DNA from 3 places in the Pseudoalteromonas sp. S1727 genome. Region 2 is predicted to be linked to each of the others. Evidence: predicted binding sites of a transcription regulator. Region 2 holds the regulator's gene; each other region holds the start of a gene.
The links. Region 2 encodes ArgR, which controls arginine synthesis, uptake and breakdown. Its sites were predicted from a motif close to ANTGAATANNTATTCANT; they were not measured.
Positions count from the first base shown of each region.

Region 1 (7,104 bases), on a different contig from region 2:
CAACAACAACAGTTGTATCTAACAATAAAACGCCATGCGGGTATTTTACCCAGCACTGATGTGGCAGCTCTGTGTCAACAGTATAACCAGCCGGTGGATGTAATTTTACGTGCTTGTCTTCCTATTGCGGCACAGTTTGCCGTTGCACCTATTTCGCAATTTTTTGTAGGTGCAATAGTGTGCGGTCTTGATGCACAAGGTGAGCAACATTTTTATTTTGGCGCGAATGTTGAATTTACCCAGCAGGCATTAAGCCTTGTGGTACACGCGGAGCAATCTGCTATTAATAATGCGTGGCTCAATGGGGCGAAAAAAATTGTAAAAATTGCTATCAGCGATGCACCATGCGGCTATTGCCGCCAATTTATGAATGAATTGGCAGATGCACAGAGCTTTGATATTTTACTGCCAAAACAGCAGTTTAAATTAGCCGAGTTATTACCTTATGCATTTGGCCCACAGGATTTAGGTAATGCATATAGCCTCTTTAATCCTGCACCTCAATTGCATGGGTTTGCTGTAACGACTGAGTTTGATGAGCAGTTACTCAGTTGCGCGTTGGCAGCGTACGTTCCTTACTCGGGAAATTATAGCGCGGTTAAAATTAGCACGTTCGAAAATGGTGATTTTTATGGCTGTTATGCTGAGAATGCAGCGTATAGCCCAAGTTTATCGCCACTACAAAGTGCAGTAAGCCAACTACATTTAGCTGGTTTGACAATGAGTAAAGAGGTTGTCAAAGGGATTGAGTTATTGCAAACGCAAGGCAAGGAAAATCAGTTAACTGCCAGTCAAGCAGTACTGGCAAGTTATAATGACTTACCAGCACTGCAAAGCATCAGTTTACCATTGAAGATTAAACCAACAGTAATTTAGCAGCTTCGAGTACCACGGCGACGGACTTCTTCTCAATCTCGCCGTGATCTACATTTGGGATCTCTTGACGCGTACGATTGACTAATACCCCTGCGACACAAGCGGCTTTTAAACCAAGGGCAGCACACATAGTGAATAGTGTTGCTGATTCCATCTCATAGTTCATGACTCCCAGTTTTTGCCATTCTTCACAGCTACCTTGAAACGCTTTTGGTACATAACCTGAGTAGGTATCGTAACGTTCTTGCCCTGGGTAGAAAGTATCGCTTGATGCAGTAATACCAATATGAAAATCAATCCCTAAATTACCACAAGCTGTAACCATTGCTTGAGTGCTAAAAAAGTCGGATACAGCTGGAAAGCTAAGTGGTGCAAAGTGCTGGCTTGCGCCATCTAAACGCACAGAAGCTTGGCTAATTAAGATATCACCTTCATTTATATGTGGTTGAATAGCGCCTGTTGTGCCAATACGTAAGAACGTATCAACACCTAACTGTGCCAGCTCTTCCACAGCAATAGATGTTGAAGGGCCACCTATACCGGTTGAGCAAATCACCACAGAGTGACCATTGAGTTGCCCTAAATAAACGTGAAACTCACGGGTTTTAGCAAGACATGTGGGGTTTTCAAGAAACGTAGAAATACGGGCTGCACGATCTGGATCGCCTGGCACAATTGCCAATGTCGCGCCTTGTAAGTCGTTACGTGTGAGCCCTAAGTGAAATACCTTTTCCATAGCGAAGCCTTATTATTACTTTTGCTTTTAACGTGATAGCCACGTTAATTTTTAAAGAGTCGTTGTCAATTTAGCATAATTACCAGAATGTTAAATGCTGTACAGGACGGATGTCCGTTTTTATAAAATAGGGGGTGCTCTGTCTGATAACCAACTGCTTAGCTACCCGTTTAATCTTAAAAAATAAATAGACTTTAAGGTTTATTCATTGCATTTGAATAATCAAGCAGTCAGCACAGCGATGCAATAGCCAAGCCGGTTGACTTGTCTGTATAGACACTATATCTATCTTACTGAGTATATAATTTGAATTTATACGCTGTTTGAAAATAAAAGTTAAGCTTATGTTTTATATTAAGTAAATTGTTTTTTAGAAGGTGAGGCTGGTTTGGCTATTTGCACTTTTTTTGGGCCAACAACGCTAAATGAAGCTTTTATTAAATTTATTTTTTAGCAGTTTTCTTTTTGCATAATTACGCAAAAGAGCAAAGTGAGGAATCGTTATGAGCACACAATGGCAAACATTTAAAAGCAAAGTTGAGCACTGTTTATGCCCACCTGGTGATGGTGTTTTTACGGTGAATACCGCAAAAGAACGTAAAGCTGCACTGCGCATGAAACTCTATGGACAAGAAGATAATGTAGATACTTTGTGGCGTGACTCGTTAGACACTTTATCAAAGAGCCCATACAAAGCTGTTACGCTTGGGATCAGCTCTGATTGTGGTGGTGGAATACTACGTGGCGCTAACTGGGGGCCGTTATTTTTACGTTCCACCTTAATTGATCAACAGCCACAGGCTAAATCATTTGATTTAGGCGATGTGCGGGTTATTCCCCATTTATTGCATGATAAATACTTAAATGATGCAACTATCAGCAATTGCCAAAAAGCATTGTACGACAACCCAAACAGTGAGTATTACGTAAGCCCTTTATCTATTACGGAAGATGTCTGCGACAGCTTTTACGCAACCTTTAAAGATAAAGGTATTTTTGGTATTGGAGGCGATCACTCAATTAGTTACCCACTGACAAAAGCTTATTTAAAAGCCAAGCGTGAGCAAGGTAAACGTACTGCGATTATTCATTTTGATGCACATACAGATTTACTTGTTGAGCGTTTAGGTATCGATTTATGTTTTGGCTCATGGTGTACTCATATTTTAGAGTTCTTGCCTGCACCACATCACCTTATTCAATTTGGTATTCGTTCAAGTGGTAAACCTAAGGAGCACTGGGAATCGACATTCGGTATTAAGCAACATTGGGCGCATGAGATCATTGAACGTGGTGCACCAGCGGTTGCGGCTGAGGTGATTGCTCAGTTAAAGGCAGATAATGTGGATGAGCTTTATGTTAGTTTTGATATCGATGCTTTGGATGAAGAGTTTGCATCGGCAACGGGTACACCTGAAGGTAACGGCTTAACACCTAATCATGCATTAGATATATTAGTGGCATTAGCTGATGAGTTTCCGATAACTGGCGCAGATATGATGGAAATCGCACCATTTACAGATAGCTCGCTTGTTGGTCAATCAAGCTCTGAAACCACGCTGAGAGAAGGTGCGAAAATTTCCGCTTTTTTAATTAATGCGATGAATCAAGTAAAATAAAAATAAGCAGCATGCAATGACATGCTGCTTTTTTAATTCACAAATCAGTGATTCCCCGTTATATTTAATTTACGCTCAATCAAAACTTAAAATAATAATTTGTGGGGAAATAGTGGCTAAGTGGTGTTGTTTTTTATTCATAATTATTAGTAGTCAAAGTGTCGCTAAATTAAATATAGTGACTGAGCACTTTCCACCTGCCCAATACCTTGATGAAAATAACCAACTAGTGGGGGATATTGCTGATAAAGTACGCCGAGTGTTAGATGCTTCAGCGCTTGATTATGCAATATCAGTCAATGGCTGGAGTACAGCATTTAACATGGCGCTGCGTGATCCGCAGACATGTATTTTTTCGATGACGCGTTCAATTTCCCGTGAAAATAAATTTGTTTGGATTGCTAAATTAGCCGAGTTAGACGCTTATTTATATGCCTTAAACTCCAAAAATATAGCGATTACTTCCTTGGAGCAAGCAAAGCAATATCGGATTGCGGTATTAAAAGATAATTACAGCCACCATTACTTATTATCACAAGGTTTTGAAGAAGGTAAAAACCTGATGTTAATGAGTAGCTTTGATAATATTTTCCAAATAGTTCAAAACCGTAAAAACAGCATCGATATGGTTGTTTTACCCGAGCAACGTGCGCAATACGAACAAGCAAAAGGTGATATGGCTGATAAGTTATTACCTGTTTTACGATTGGATCTGGAGCAACCAGGGCTTTACTTTGCGTGTAATAAACAATTAGACAATCCTACCAAAACGAGACTCAGCAGCGCATTTAGTACCTATCAATAAGCTTTAAATAACTTTTAGCTTACTGATATTAAAAGCTTTTTAATATTACTTAAATTTCAATTGCCGAACCTTTAAAAGGGGCTATAATCCAGCTGCTTTTGCTTATAAAAGCGCTTATTTTTGGAGTTATAAATGGGTGACTTAATCGGGATTGGTTTGTTGATCTTGATCAGTGCGTTGTTTGCGATGTCGGAAATCGCCATTGCTGCATCGCGTAAAATTAAATTAAGAGTTATGGCTGATGAAGGGAATGCAAAAGCGGCTGCTGTTTTAAAACTGCAAGAGCAACCCGGCGCTTTTTTTGCCATGATTCAAATAGCCTTAAATGCGATCGCCATTTTAGGTGGTATTGTTGGTGAACAGGCACTTTCACCTTATGTAGAAAGTGTGTTGGTGATGGTTTACCAAGGGCCGCTGTTAGCACAAATTAGTTTTTTAATTTCGTTTTTCACGATTACCTCATTATTTATTCTATTTGCTGATTTAATGCCAAAGCGTTTAGCGATGATCATGCCAGAAGCTGTGGCTGTCAGGCTGGTTACCTTAATGCGTTGGGTTACCTTTGCATTAACTCCATTAGTGGTGTTTTTTAACGGCTTAACGAACGTCATTTTAAGAATATTTAAAGTACCCGCCGAGCGTGAAGATATCGTCACCACCGAAGATATTGTTGCGATGATGGACGCTGGTGCTGAATACGGCAGTTTACAGCAGCAAGAGTATGACTTAATTGGTAACGTATTTGACTTAGAAGCGCGCTTTTTATCGAGTGTTATGTCACCTAGAGACCAAATCGTTTATTTTGATATTAATGAAGCGAGTGCGGACATTGCCAGTAAAATTATTGAGCACCCTCATAATCATTTTTTAGTGTGCAATGGTAACTTAGATAAATTAATCGGCTCGGTCGAGTCGAAAGATATCTTACGCCAAGTACTCAAGGGAGATGCAGCAAAGATCAACAGCGAGATGCTTGAGAAAGATATTTTTTATTTACCAGAAACACTCAGTTTATCTGAAGCGCTAAACGCATTTAAAGCGGCAGCTAAACCGTTTGCTGTGGTGGTTAATGAATATGCGCTAGTGGTAGGTATTGTAACAGTAAAAGATTTAATGAAAGGGTTTATGGGCGATTTGATAACTCATACCGGAGATGAACTGATCATTGAGCGAGACGAAAACTCGTGGTTAGTCGATGGCTTAACCCCTGTTGTAGATCTGGCAAAAGTTTTGGAGATCGACGAATTTCCCGATCAAATGCATTACGAAACCGTGGCTGGGTACTTAATTTACTCAATGAAGCGTATTCCAAAACGCGCTGAATACATCCAATATGCGGGTTTTAAGTTTGAAGTGGTTGATGTCGAAGGCATAAGGGTTGAGCAGTTGTTAGTGTCAAAAGTAACTTCGTTGGCGACTAGTAACAATGACGCACAGTGAGAAAAATAAGGTTGGTTATTTAAAACGTTGCTTGTTGTTGCAGATTAGATAGTTAACAATATAAGCCGTGTTTAATTATTTTTTCAAGGTATTTCATGCCGCTTTTTTCGCGTGTATTGCTTTTGTGCTTTAACAGCAGCGCTTTGTTTTTGTTTGCTTTACTAAAATCGCATGTAACGTTTGCCGATAATAAAGAACAAACGTTGATCATTATGGGCAGTGCAATTGAAACCTGCACTAGCTTAACTCCCCAGTTTTGTAATATTGATACTCCATTAGGGAATGAAAAAGGGGCAGTGTACTTATTAACTTCGCACGTAATTGATGATGTACAGAGTCACTGGCCAACGGCAGATAAAAGCCGTTTGGCGCCAACAGTGAGCAGTTTAAAGCGATTGTTAACAACACATCCATCAGCGCTTAGTAAACAAGAATTGCTCTGGGCGTGGCGCGATATAGCAAGTGAGCAGTTAAGCCAGTTATCGCAAGCTGAATTTGAGTACGTTGTTGATATGCTTGAAATTGCTAAGCCGAATGGGCAAAGTAGGGTGTTTAATATTGATATTGAACACAGCAAGCAAGCTCAAGGGTGGTTAACCGACAGCTATAAATTTATTGCGGCGAGTTTAAAAGTTAAATCACAGCAACCCAGCTTATTAGTACTGACGACGGGTGCTCGAGACCCTTATGCTGATGCTAATTATTATGAAACGGTATTATCACAAACAGGAGTGGCAATTGAATGGCTGCCTTTAACTCCTTCGCTTGTATCAGCATTACAAGAAAAGCAATGTGATCAATTAACAACCTACCGAGCACAGGCGAATGTTTATAATCGTGAGCGTGTATATCCAACGCGTATTGCCCAAGAGCAAGCAGCCTGCTCGCAGGGTGTAGCGCACCTTACGGCGCGGATCAAAGCAAGCACGGGCATTATGTTAGTCGGGACTGAATTTGATAATGCTACAGAGCAGCGTTTAACGGCTGCTTTATTTGATTCTCGCGGGAATGCTTACCCGTGGACTGATGCAATTGCTGATGCGCCAGTATTAATAACCTCGGGCTTTAGTGGCAACTTTTTGTCAGGAAAGCAGGAGCAGACAGGCAACAGTGTTACTGTTAAACCAATTTCTAGTTTAGCTGCGTTGCAAGGCCAACAAAGCGTTTTAGGACATGGGTTAGGCAGTGTCCCATTTGCTTTACTGGATACGTATTTTAGCGAGAAGAACCGCAGCGTGGGACTTGCTACTTCTTTATCAGCCAGTAAGCAAACAGATGGATTAGGGATTGACGAACAGACTAGCTTAGTGGTGATAAAATCGGCCCAAGGTAATGTATTAACTGTGTTAGGTGAGCGCGGTGTGGTGCATGTGAAATCAAAAGCGAAACAGCAATTTCAATTTGATTATTGGCCTTCAGGCGCTGTAATTGAAATAAAGAATGATGCCTTTTTATTAAGTCAGCGTAGTATTGATAATGCGTTACCTGCAATTAAAATGCCGCCTTTACCGATGCAGCGTTTTAGTAATATTTTAATGGATGCTAAGTTGCGCTCCCTTACTCAAGCGATGTGTTTAAGCCAAGACAAAACGGCTGTCGGCCAACAGGATCAGTTTTTAGTAACGCTA
Region 1 is NZ_PNDT01000020.1:21,554-28,657, forward strand. Features, by position in the region: gene cdd (cytidine deaminase) at 1-876, shown strand, start outside; gene udp (uridine phosphorylase) at 857-1,612, opposite strand; gene CWB85_RS06285 (arginase family protein) at 2,116-3,231, shown strand; gene CWB85_RS06290 (substrate-binding periplasmic protein) at 3,344-4,036, shown strand; gene paeA (polyamine export protein PaeA) at 4,169-5,476, shown strand; gene CWB85_RS06300 (type 1 glutamine amidotransferase family protein) at 5,572-7,104, shown strand, end outside.
Region 1: the regulator ArgR is predicted to act here: its motif matches at 2,077-2,094, upstream of CWB85_RS06285 (arginase family protein).

Region 2 (7,104 bases):
AAACGCTTAACACCTAGGCGTTTGCTTTCTGAATCGCGACCGTTACGAGTACTACCAGCTGCTTTTTTATGTGCCATTTCTAAGTACCTCTAATTAAGCGCTAATGCCAGTGATTTTAACTTCTGTGAACCATTGACGATGGCCCATTTGCTTACGAGAATGCTTACGGCGTCTAAATTTAACAACCTTAATCTTCTCACCGCGACCATGTGAAACAACCTCAGCTGTTATTTTACCACCGTTTACGAACGGTACACCGATCTCGATTTTCTCACCATCAGCAACTAAAAGTACTGAATCAAATTCAACTGCTGCACCAGTCTCAACGTCTAATTTCTCAAGACGAATTGTTTGACCTTCAGTCACACGGTGCTGTTTACCACCACTTTGGAAAACCGCGTACATAATTAACTCCGTCTGTGCGCCCTCAAATCGACGCAACTAAAATATTATTCAATAGGGCGCGAAGTTTACGCTAATGTGCAAAAACTAGCAAGCCTGTTTTATTAATTAAATGAATAAAAAATAGCTGCATTGAGAGCGATTCAATATTTTCCTCCATTTTATATTAAATTGGCATTATGCCAAGCCTTTTTAGCGTTTGATGACAAATAAATTACACCATGCGCAAACTACCTCAAGGAATAAAAATAAGCATGTTGAATTGGCGTTAATTTCTTAAATAAAAAAGTTATCTTTACTAATTAAGGTTAAATTAAGCTGCATAACCGTGTTTTTTCAGCGAATCGTCACAAACTGTCGAGCAAAGCCGTTTTTTGTTGTACAATCAGCCCCGTATACCCATTAAATTTGGCTCGGAGATCAATGGATATAAAAGCTATCCAGGCGTTAATCGAAAACGATATGAATGACGTCAATCAACTAATTTACGCACAAATGCGCTCTGATGTAGCACTCGTCAATCAGCTCGGCTTATATATAGTGAACAGTGGCGGCAAGCGTGTTCGCCCTATGTTAGCTATTTTGGCGGCTAAGGCGCTTGGCTATGAAGGCAAAGATCATATCACTTTAGCAACTATTGTTGAATTTATTCACACGGCGACATTATTACATGATGATGTTGTTGATGAATCAAATTTACGTCGCGGTACACCAACAGCCAATGCTGAGTTTGGTAATGCTGCAAGCGTGTTGGTTGGTGACTTTATTTACACCCGCTCATTTCAGCTGATGGTAGGACTTGGCAAAATGCAAGTGATGCAAATACTTGCCGATGCCACCAATGTCATTGCCGAAGGCGAAGTATTACAACTAATGAATTGTAATGACCCTGATACCACTGAAGACAGTTATATGCAGGTTATTTACTCTAAGACTGCAAAGTTATTTGAAGCAGCCACAGGCCTTGCAGCTATTATTACCGAGCAGGATGCAGCAACATTAAAAGCACTCAATTTATACGGCATGCATTTGGGCACCGCTTTTCAACTCGTTGATGATGTACTTGATTACAATGCAGATGCAGAGCAACTAGGGAAGAATATCGGTGACGATTTAGCTGAAGGTAAGCCAACACTGCCTTTGCTTTACGCCATGCGTCACGGTAATGAAGAACAAGTACAGTTAATTCGCGATGCCATTGAACACAATAACGGTATGGATCATTTAGAGGCGATTTTAACAGCCCTAACCCAGACCAAAGCCCTAGAGTTCACAATGGATAAAGCAAACGAAGAAGCTGATAAGGCAATTGCCTGTTTAGCTGTATTAGATGAATCGCCATATAAAGAGGCTTTAATTAGCCTTGCCCGAATAGCGGTCGATCGCAGTCATTAATAACCGGTATTAAATACACAATACTTCGAGCATAAAAAAGCCTGCAATTGCAGGCTTTTTAATCTTTACCTCAACTAACAGCCGAGGTAAATCAAGCTTATGCGTTGATGAAATCAACACCTTCTTGAATGTCTTTTTTCAGCGTATCTAGCATGTCGTTTTTAGCTTGCTCTTCAAATGCGCTTAGTTCGCCGTAAGCAAGAATTTCTTCTACGCCGTTTTTACCTAAACGTACTGGGTGTGCAAAGTATGCAGCATCGCCGCCTTCAACAGCAACATAAGCGTAATCAACAACGTCTTCGCCTTGTAGACCTTTAACTAAAGACATACAAAAACGAGCTGCTGCTGCGCCCATTGATAATGTAGCTGAACCACCGCCCGCTTTAGCGTTTACTACTTCAGTACCTGCATTTTGGATACGTGGAGTAAGTGCAGCAACTTCTTCATCTGTGAAAGTAACACCTTCAACTTGAGAAAGTAGAGGTAGAATCGTTGTGCCTGAGTGACCACCAATAACTGGTACTTTAACAGTAGCCACATCAACACCTTTAAGCTCAGCAACAAATGCTTCTGAACGGATCACATCTAAAGTAGTGATACCGAAAACGCGCTTAGCATCGTAAGTACCCGCTTTTTTGAATACTTCAGCAACAATTGGCACAGTACCGTTTACTGGGTTAGTGATAATACCCACTAATGCTTTAGGGCAGTTAGCAACAATGCCTTCAGCTAGCGTTTTAATAATACCAGCATTTACGTTGAATAAATCAGCACGGTCCATACCAGGCTTACGTGGCATGCCAGCTGGGATAAGAACGATATCACAACCAGTTAATGCTTGATCAAGTGCGTCAGCACCAAAACCAGCTACTTTAACGTCAGTTGGGATGTGAGAAAGATCAACAGCAACACCAGGAACAACTGGAGCAACATCATAAAGTGATAATTCAGAACCAGCTGGTAAGCCTGTTTTTAATAATAAAGACAACGCTTGGCCGATACCGCCAGCAGCACCTAATACAGCAACTTTCATTGGAATTCTCCGTAATTTGAGGTAGGAAATATTTGTGGCTCTAAAGATAATGAAATTAACGCCTAAAGACAAATTTATCCTGCTTATTTTGCATATAATTTCGACCATAGTTGTAAATTTTTTTATTTACAACGGCGAAAGAGTACGCAAAGCTAAACAACTACTGCATAAATATTCATTTTTGTGTAGAATTTAGGTCATCAAATAACAGAGCAGAACAACCACATGCAACCACAAGATAAACAAGAAGCGTTAGTTAAAGCCTTTAAATCACTTTTAAAAGAAGAGAATTTTGGTTCTCAAGGCGAGATCGTCGATGCTTTAAAAGAACAAGGCTTTGATAATATCAGCCAAAGTAAAGTTTCACGCATGTTGAGCAAGTTTGGCGCCGTTCGTACCCGCAATGCCAAACAAGAAATGGTTTACTGCTTACCCGCTGAAATGGGGGTGCCTACCGCAAAAAGCCCGTTACGTCAGTTGGTAATTGATATTATGCATAACGAAATGATGATCATCATTCGCACCAGCCCAGGTGCGGCACAACTGATCGCCCGTTTATTAGATTCATTAGGTAAAGCAGATGGTGTGCTGGGAACAATTGCCGGTGATGATACTATTTTTATCGCCCCCGCAAAAATCTCCGAAATTGATGTAACGTTAGAGCGCGTACGCACTCTATTTGATACAGTTTAAAGCTGCTTTAAGAAATTAATTGATGGGGCGAAAAATGCTGAACCCATATCAGCTTGCGTAAAATCGAGCCAGTGGTCATAGCAATCGCCCTGCCCTAATCTACTCAATAGCATTTGCTCAAACGCATTACCCTGCGCCGCATAGCTGATCGCTAATATCCCTTGCTCATAAACATCACCATACGGCATGTTTTGATTTAGCTGCAGTGGCTGCCCTTGCTCATTCTTAAGTTCAGTGCGGGTAGCATGACTGTTGTCCTGTGCCGGCTCTATTAACTTATTGTCTAAGCGCGTACGGCCCATAATTTGTTCTTGTTCACTCAGCGGCAGATTTTGCCATACACTCAAGTCATGTTTATAACGTTGCACATGCACATAACTCCCTTGATCTTCAAAGTGTTCGGGTTTATAAATGAGTGCAGTAAGGCGCTTTTGACGGCCATGCGGAGTATCACCACCGAGGATAAAACCGTTAAAATCACGCCCATCAAGAAACCGAAAATTTCTTACTTGCTCAACAAGCTCAACATCAGGGGCGAATAACTTAAGCACTTGTAACGCAAACAGGTGATTCACATCTTCTCTGTCAGAACGAATTTGTACAAATAAATCAAATGGCTGTGCACCCATAACATGATCGTTATGGGTGATGTTAGGAAAACTCTGTAGTTGACTCGGCAGGAATTCTGGCAATATATGTGGCCAATACTGCGCCCCTACCGCAACCACGCTAGAGAGCATAGATTCAGAAAACTGATCCGCAAACTCATCTTGAATCGCGCTAACATATTTTAATTTTTTGCGTAATGACTCATCGTGACCATCAAGTACATTAAAAAATAAATGTAAACCGTGCAAGTTTGCTTCAGCACAAATCCCTGACTGCGCTTGCGCCATGATATTTCCTTAACTCAAAAAGTCCTACACGGCGTAACGCGAATGTAGTTATTCAGCGAAAAAATTAACCGTGTGCGGTGTTATTCTTATAGTGACATCTTCATTTACTAAAAATGATTGACCCGACTGAGCAGCAACATCAATTTCTTGCCCTTCAATCATGACTTTATAGACAAAGTGCGAGCCAACGAAACGACGGTTTAATACAGTCACCGTGTTTACACTACTGTGTTTTGATTGCAAAGGCGTTAGTTCTAAATGATGCGGGCGAACATAGAGTTGCCCAACGCGCCTTGCATGACTGTGTGCAAGCAGTGACTCAACTCGCCCAAAAGCAGTACTGTATTCAGTTGCTGTTAATGCTTCAGCGTCTAAGTATATGCCCTGACCAAGAAATTCTGCAACCACCTTTGAGTTTGGCGTGTTAAAAAGCTGCTCAGGCGTGCCTTGTTGCGCAATTTTACCGCAGTCCATAATCGCGAGTGTATCGGCGAAGGCAAAGGCCTCTTCTTTTGAATGAGTGACAAATACAGCGGATACTTGCTGATTTTTAATAATGCGCCGAATATCTGCAATAAGTTCAAAACGCACTTGAGTATCAATATTTGAAAACGGCTCGTCTAATAACAATAAACTGGGCTTATAAGCCAGCGCTCTGGCAATAGCTACCCGCTGCTGTTGGCCACCCGAGAGTTGATGGGGAAAACGTTTTTCACAGCCAACTAAGTGCACAAGCTCAAGCATTTCATTAACCCGTTGCTGTTTTTGTATTTTGCTCATTTTTGTTAAGCCAAAAGCAATATTATCAGCTACTGTTAAGTGCGGGAACAACGCATAATCTTGAAACATCATGCCAATATTACGGTATTCAGGCGCTAAAAATGTGCGTTCATCGCTAACAAGCTTACCACCAATAAATACCTTTCCTTGCTTGGTTGCTAGCAACCCTGCAATCGCTTTTAAGGTGGTGGTTTTACCGCAGCCACTGGCGCCAAGCAAACAGACAATCTCATCTTGAGCGACGACCAAATCCAACCCTGTTATTACTGGCGTGCCGTTATACTGATACGATAAATTTTCTAACACTAAACTGCTCATTTAACTTCTCATTTAGCTACGTTGCTCCATCGAGCGATTAACAAAATACAAAGGTACTAACCCAACCAATACAATTGCTAACGCTGAAATGGAGGCTAATTCTAATTGTTCATCACTAACATATTGAAAAACATGGGTAGCGAGTGTTTCAAAATTAAACGGCCTGAGTAATAAAGCGGCTGGTAACTCTTTCATACATTCTATGAACACCAACAGCGCAGCCGTTAAGATACCCCGCCGTAACAACGGGATATGTACCTTACGTAATGTTTGAGCTTGGCTTTTTCCCATTGATTGGCTTGCCATATCTAGGGAGGGGCTAATACGCATAAAGCTTGCCTCAACAGCGCCGTGAGCAATCGCATAAAAACGCACCACATAAGCAAAAATGATAGCAAATAAAGTACCGCTCAATAATAAGCCGGGTGAAAAACCCGCGGGTTCTAACCACGTGTTTAATTTATCATCGAGTAAGGTTAAAGGTAGCAATACAGCTATTGCTAATACCGTACCGGGCAATGCGTAGCCAATACTGGCTAAGCGCCCAGGAATAAGCGGATACGCTTGCTTAGCAATACGCTGATAAAACACCACAAGTAAGCTCAGCGCAATTGTTACTACACTCACAATAATTGCGACTTTAAAGCTTTGCCATGCATAAAAGAAAAAGGCACTATTCCACGCTTGCTCAGCATATGAAATTGCATAACCCACCAATACTGCAACAGGTAGTACAAAGGCAAAAAACAGCACCACAAAACAAAATGCGGTTGCTAACCATGCGCTTTTGCCCGTTAAGGTATATAACGTATCACTATTAACCCCTGATTGACGTTCGAATACCGCTTGATTACGGCGACTGTAACGCTCCATTGTCAGCGCAAGAAATAAAATAAGCAGCATAATTGCTGATATTTTTGCAGCTGCCGTTAAGGAGTAATACCCTAACCACGTATCGTATACCGCCGTTGTTAACGTGCTTACAGCAAAGTAATTTACCGTTGCAAAATCAGCCATTGCTTCCATACTAATAAGCGCAAGCCCTGCCACAATAGCACCACGCGACAGCGGTAAACTAACCTTATAAAAGCTATGTCTAGGTGAATGTCCCATTAACTGGCTAGCCTGTACTAACTTAAATGATTGCTCGCGTAACGCAGTTTTAAAAATCAAATAAAGGTACGGATACAACACTAACGCAATCATCATAATTGCACCAGGTAAAGTGCGGATATCAAAAAACCAATAATCGGAGGGGGCTTGCCAACCAAACCAGTTTCTCAGTGCTATTTGCACCGGGCCAGCATAATCAAACAAGTCTGTGTAAACGTAGGCGATAATATACGTGGGCATTGCTAACGGCAACATTAACGCCCACTCAAACTGCCTGCGGCCAGGGAAATCACAATAAGCAGTGAGCCACCCCAATGGTAAAGCAATGAGGCAGCTGACAACGCCAACCCCTAAAATCAGTAATAGTGTATTGCGAGTATAATCCCACAATACTGTATCCCAGAGGTGACTAAATACCTCGGAATCACCTTGCAGAGATTCAAACAACAAAAAGCATAACGGGGTTATTAACAG
Region 2 is NZ_PNDT01000071.1:14,224-21,327, forward strand. Features, by position in the region: gene rpmA (50S ribosomal protein L27) at 1-77, opposite strand, end outside; gene rplU (50S ribosomal protein L21) at 94-405, opposite strand; gene ispB (octaprenyl diphosphate synthase) at 826-1,797, shown strand; gene mdh (malate dehydrogenase) at 1,895-2,830, opposite strand; gene argR (transcriptional regulator ArgR) at 3,056-3,523, shown strand; gene CWB85_RS15295 (Dyp-type peroxidase) at 3,520-4,419, opposite strand; gene CWB85_RS15300 (ABC transporter ATP-binding protein) at 4,468-5,517, opposite strand; gene CWB85_RS15305 (ABC transporter permease) at 5,530-7,104, opposite strand, start outside.

Region 3 (7,104 bases), on a different contig from region 2:
TCATCGCCATCTCAGGAAGACCATGATAGTGCTTCTGACGTAATGTATCGTCTTGTGTTGCAACACCGGTTGCACAGTTATTTAAATGACAGATACGTAGATATTTACAGCCAAGTGCCACCATAGGTCCGGTACCAAAACCAAAGCTTTCAGCACCTAAAATCGCCGCTTTTATGATATCGAGACCGGTTTTTAAACCACCGTCTGTTTGCAAGCGAATACGATGGCGTAAGCCGTTTTCAACCAGTGCTTGCTGTGTTTCAGCAAGGCCAAGTTCCCACGGACTACCTGCGTATTTAACAGAGGTTAATGGGCTTGCACCTGTACCACCGTCATAGCCTGAAATCGTAATTAGATCGGCATAAGCTTTAGCAACACCGGTTGCGATTGTACCTACACCAGGCTCTGAAACCAGTTTCACTGAGATCAACGCTTTAGGATTAACTTGTTTTAAATCGAAAATTAGCTGAGCTAAATCTTCAATCGAATAAATATCGTGATGCGGTGGTGGTGAAATCAAAGTTACACCCGGTACCGAATAACGCAGTTTGGCAATGTACGGCGTGACTTTTTCACCCGGTAATTGGCCACCTTCGCCTGGTTTTGCACCTTGCGCTACTTTGATTTGAATTACATCTGCACTACGAAGATAATGCGGAGTTACACCAAACCGACCCGACGCAACTTGCTTGATACGCGAGTTTTTCTCAGTACCATAGCGTAGTTTATCTTCACCACCCTCACCTGAGTTTGAGCAACCGCCTAAACGGTTCATCGCAATTGCTAGTGCTTCGTGCGCCTCTGGTGATAATGCACCAATACTCATTGCTGCAGAGTCAAAACGCTTATATAGCTCAGTTGCAGGTTCAACGTCATCAATGCTGATACCTTCCGCAGGCAGTTTCAGTGCTAACATGTCACGCAATGTAGCGATTGGGCGTTTATTAACCAAATCAGCATATACACTGTAATCACTGTATTCACCTGAGCGAACTGCTTTTTGCAGTGTTTGAATAACATCAGGGTTATACGCGTGATATTCACCACCGTGAACATATTTTAATAAGCCGCCATGGCTCAGTAATTTACGCTTACTAAAAGCCAAGGTATGTAGTTTACGCTGGTCGTCATCAAAATCGGTAAAGCATGCGCCTTTAATACGGCTTGCAACACCATTAAAGCAGGTATCAACAATCGCATCAGATAAACCAACCGCCTCAAATAACATTGAACAACGATACGATGCCACGGTACTAATACCCATTTTTGACATGATCTTGTACAAGCCTTTATTGATGGCATTACGATAAGCAAGCGTAACTTCACAATAGCTTTTGTTAATCACTTTTGAATCACTCATTGCAACCAGTGATTCATAAGCTAAGTATGGGTAAATTGCTGTTGCACCGAAGCCAATTAAGACGGCAAATTGATGCGCATCACGCACACTACCGGTTTCAATAATGATGTTTGATTCACAACGTAAGTTATTATCAACAAGGCGTTTTTGTACAGCACCTACCGCCATAGCAGCAGGAATTGGTAATCTATCTTCGCTAAAGTTACGGTCGCTTAGAAACAGCATGACACAGCCACCAGCGGCTTTTTCTTGTGCTTCATCACAAATACGGGTTACCGCATCTGCCAAACCTTCTTCTTTACTGTACGTGATATCAATTTTACAGTAGCTGTAGTGCGCTTGGTCAGCACTAAGTAACTGTTGCATATCAGCATACATTAAAATTGGCGTATCAAACTGTAGGCGTTTTGCGTGGCCCGTAGTCTCATTAAATACGTTTTGTTCACTACCAATACACGTCGCTAATGACATAACATGGTTTTCACGCAGTGGGTCGATTGGTGGATTCGTTACTTGCGCAAACTTTTGGCGGAAGTAATCAAACAACGAGCGATTGCCCTCAGAAAGCACTGCAAATGGCGTATCATCACCCATTGAGCCTGTGGCTTCTTGGCCAATTTCACCCATTACACGAATAACGCTATCAAGCTCTTCATTAGTGTAACCAAACATTTTTTGGTATTTAAGCAATGTTTCATTATCAAATGAACGGTTGCCTGCATCTTGCTCTGATAACTGTTCAAATGGGGTTAAACGTTTAACATTGGCCTCAAGCCATGCTTTATAAGGATGGCGTGATTTTAAATCTTGGTCAATTTCATCTGAATGCCAAATTTTACCTTGTTGAGTATCAATAACTAATAACTCACCAGGACCCACACGGCCTTTTTCAACGACTTCATCAGCGGTGTAATCCCAAATACCCACCTCTGATGCTAATGTAATAAAACCATCTTGAGTGATCACATAACGCGCAGGACGTAAACCATTACGGTCTAAGTTACACGCTGCAAAGCGACCATCTGACATAACAATGCCCGCTGGACCATCCCAAGGCTCCATGTGCATTGAGTTAAAATCATAAAACGCGCGTAGGTCATCATCCATAGCACGGTTTTTCTGCCATGCAGGCGGCACAAGCATACGCATAGCGCGGAATAAATCCATGCCACCGGCTAAAAATAGCTCAAGCATATTATCAAGACTTGATGAATCCGAACCGGTTTCATTTACAAAAGGCGCGGCAGATTGTAAATCTGGAATAAGCGGCGATGCGAATTTATAAGAGCGCGCGCGTGCCCACTGACGGTTACCTTGAATTGTGTTGATCTCACCATTGTGCGCTAAATAACGGAACGGTTGAGCCAAAGGCCAACGTGGTTGCGTATTAGTTGAGAAACGTTGGTGGAAAACACATATTGCACTAGTCATGCGGATATCTGCTAAATCTAAGTAGAAGTTAGGCAGATCCACAGGCATCATTAAGCCTTTGTAGATAGTCACAAGACCCGATAAGCTAGCAATGTAAAAGCCTTCATCGCTGCTCAAACGTTTTTCAGCACGACGACGCGCAACATACAAGCGACGTTCTAAATCTTTTGGACGCCAGCCTTCAGGTGCATTTACAAAAATTTGCTCAAAACCTGGCAATTGCTTTTTCGCAATAGGTCCTAGGCACGATGGATCTGTAGGTACAACACGCCAACCTTGAATATTGAGGGTTTCTTTTTCGAGTTCTTCACTCAATATATCTTTTGCTGTTTGCGCAAGTACTGGATCTGAATTTAAGAAAATCATACCTACGGCATAATTTTTACCCAAGTGCCAATTATTCTCGCTGGCGATTGCACGAAAAAAGCTATCTGGTTTTTGTAATAATAAACCACAGCCATCGCCTGTTTTACCGTCGGCAGAAATACCACCACGGTGTTCCATACGGTCTAAGCCCGTGATCGCTGTACGAATTAAGCGATGACTTGCTTGACCATTGACTTGGGCAATTAAGCCAAAGCCACAATTATCTTTTTCTAATTTTGAGTCGTATAACATAGACCCCTCCCCTTGCTACAACAGCTAGCTATGAATGACCTTTTTGACGGTGTGCTAGCAGACAGTCAAAACTATCGCCAATTATACATAGAGTCAATAGCATTTTGAATACATATTCACATTCTTGAATATTTCTCACTACAAAACAATCTTTTTATTTCATCTTAATTTTTAACAATTAGCGGTAATTCAGCCATTATTTTTTTATGACACTGGTGTCATATTTAACAAGTTGTAAAAAAGCCCCCACAGCAATGCTGCAGTTTACGTCAACGTAAACACACTCAAAAGTGAATATTTATTCATTAAACTGCGTTATGTGCATTTTATCTATATTGTTATTTATTATCGTTTTCTGTATGCGTGAATCGTTATCCACAATCAACTTAGAGTAAAAGCTTAAACTAACTTGTTTTTAATCCCCGTTGAGAATTAGCAAAGTAATGCATAACTATCAATAAAAATAAGCATAATTGCATAAATTACCCATTCCAGTTTTATGTAATCAGTGAGTCGCTTTCCCTAAACGGAAAGCGATTGAGAATAACTGTCCGCCGCGGACACTTGATCTGTCCACGGACACATTTATTTCTCGATAAAAAGATAAGCAATTGAAAATTAATGAATTAATTGTTGGCACGATATTCGAATAAACAGTACAAGTTAATTACAGGACACTCTTTATGTTTATTCTCAGTCTATTTTTAGTTTCACCTATCACTGTATTTGCAGTGACTTTGATGATCACTTATTTCGAAGATAAACATATTTAAGGATCACCCATGATAAAAGATACCAGTGCACAAGATACTAGCGTGACACCTAAACGCAGTTATAAAAAGCCCATCACCCTTGTTGTACTAACACTGGCCATTATTGCTTTGTGTGCCCAAGCGTTTATGGGTAGTAACTCAGGCAGTATTTCTGTTGATCGGGCTTCATTACAGATCGCAACAGTTAATATGAGCCGTCTAGTTCGTGATGTTGCTGCCAGCGGTAAAATTGTCGCTGCAACCGCCCCTAAAGTGTATAGCCCACAACGTGGCTACGTTGATTTACTGGTAAAAGCTGGGGATCAAGTTAACCAAGGTGATACTATCGCGCTAGTCGAAAGCCCAGAATTGACCAACGAATTAAAACAACAACTATCTGTATTAGCACGTCTTGATGGCGAGTTACAGCGTAAGCATTTAGAAGCGCGTCGCCAAAAACTTAGCCTAACAAAGACATTAGAACTTGCCCAAGTAGAACTTAATGCAGCAGACAGAGAAAACCGCCGTGCTAAGCTTTCTATCGAAAAAAACTTGATCAGCCAGATTGATTTAGAAAAAGCAGTCGATGATCTCGCTCGTGCCAAACTTTCTTATAAACACGCTCAACAAGAAGTGACACTTGCAAAAGATACCCTTGCATTTGAGCTCAAAGCAGCAGAGCGTGATCTTGCTCGTCAACAATTGATTGTGGATGACTTAAACCGCCAAGTTAGCAACTTAACAATTAAAGCCAGCGTCAACGGTATTGTTGGTAACTTACTGGTGCAACAAAAAGAAGCTGTAACGCAAAGTCAACCTTTGATGACTTTGGTTGATTTAAGTAACTTTGAAGCACAACTGCAAGTACCTGAAAGTTATGCCAATGAGCTAGGACTCGGAATGGAAGTTGAGCTAACACTTGGGGCAAAAAAAGTGACCGGTGTGTTATCGGCAATTTCACCTGAAGTTAATAATCGTGAAGTGACCACTCGAGTGCGCTTTGATAAAGAGCTCGAAGGTATTCGCCAAAACCAACGCTTAACGGCACGGATTTTATTAGAAAACCGTGATGACGTATTGCAAGTAAAACGCGGGGCATTCATGCAGCAAGGTGGTACACAAGCTTACAAAGTCATCGGCGATACCGCGCAACTGGTAAAAATCACAACCGGTGCAAGCAGTATCAACGCAATAGAATTGCTACAAGGTGTCAGCCCCGGTGATCAACTGATCATATCCAGTTACGACAACTTTAAACAAGCACCAACATTATTACTTAGATAAGAACAACTATATTACAAGGAGCAACTCATGCTTAAGATGAATAACATCAGCAAGCTGTACCAAACAGAAATGGTACAAACTCATGCATTACGTGACTTTAATTTACACGTAGAAGAAGGCGAGTTCATTGCAGTAACCGGTCCTAGCGGCTCAGGAAAAACCACCTTTTTAAACATCGCAGGTATGTTAGAGCCTTTTAGTAGTGGTCAATATCTACTTGATGGCATTGATGTCGGTAAACTCAATGACAATCAACGCGCCGACGTTCGTAACCAAAAAATTGGCTTTATTTTCCAAGGTTTTAACCTTATTCCTGATTTAAATTTATACGAGAATATTGAAGTACCACTGCGCTATAGAGGCATTAAAGCCAATGAGCGTAAACGCCGCATAGAGCAATGTTTAGAGCAGGTAGGTTTAGCCTCACGTGCCAAGCACTTGCCGCAGCAATTATCAGGTGGTCAACAACAACGAGTCGCGATTGCTCGCGCCCTTGCTGGTAAGCCGCGCTTTTTACTTGCCGATGAACCAACCGGTAACCTCGACAGCCTAATGGCCCGTCAAGTGATGGAGTTACTTGAGCAAATTAATCGTGACGGCGCGACCATCATTATGGTGACCCATGATCCAGAACTTGCACGTCGCGCACCGCGTAACATTCAGGTAGTCGATGGGCAACTAGCCGACTTTACCTTATACCAAGGGGCACAAACCCTTAAAAATGTGGCTGGGGTGTAACTTATGCTATTACATTACCTCGATTTAAGTTGGCGTAGTTTTAAGCGCACCCCGTTAGTGAGCTTTTTAATGGTGCTGGCGATTGCCATCGGGATTGGTGTAACCATGACCAGTTTAAGCGTTTATCACATGATGTCGGCGGATCCTATTCCACATAAAAGCAGTCAACTGTTTAGTGTGCAACTGCAAATAATGGATGACGGTCATACGTGGTGGACAGACGACAATCTCCCCATGCAACTGACCTATCAAGATGCTACCAATTTATATCGTGCTAATACTGAAGGTAAACGTTTAAGTATGCTACGCAGTGGCTTTTCTGTGTACACCGACTCAGACACTGTTAAGCCTTTTAGTAAAAGTGCACGAATGACTACCCCTGAATTTTTTGAGATGTTTCAACTTGAGTTCTTGTACGGTAATAAGTGGTCACAACAGCAAGAAGAAAACGCCGCCCCTGTCGTAGTAATAAGTGAAGAACTGAATGAAAGACTATTCGCTGGTAAAAACTCTGTCGGCAAGATTCTTTACCTTGATAACGAAAGTTATGAAGTCATCGGCGTCACAAAAAGTTGGCCATTAGTGGTTAAATACTACGATTTAAATAATGGCGTTTTTAACGAACCTGAAAGCATGTTCTTACCATTTAGCCTTGTAGAAGCAAGAGAATTTGGCAACTGGGGGAACACCAATGGCTGGAAACATGAAGACGTTAGAAGCTTTAAAGCTAAGTTACAATCAGAAATGGTGTGGGTTCAATTTTGGGTAGAACTAAACGATGCACAACAAAAGCAAGAATACGAAAACTTTTTAATGGCTTACATGGAAGAACAACAAAAGCATGGCCGTTTCAATCGTAAAGAGCTTACTTATAGCTTACGAGATGTTAACCAATGGATGCAGTACAACAAAGTCGTCAGT
Region 3 is NZ_PNDT01000080.1:2,593-9,696, forward strand. Features, by position in the region: gene gltB (glutamate synthase large subunit) at 1-3,409, opposite strand, end outside; gene CWB85_RS16510 (efflux RND transporter periplasmic adaptor subunit) at 4,192-5,445, shown strand; gene CWB85_RS16515 (ABC transporter ATP-binding protein) at 5,473-6,183, shown strand; gene CWB85_RS16520 (ABC transporter permease) at 6,187-7,104, shown strand, end outside.
Region 3: the regulator ArgR is predicted to act here: its motif matches at 3,513-3,530, upstream of gltB (glutamate synthase large subunit).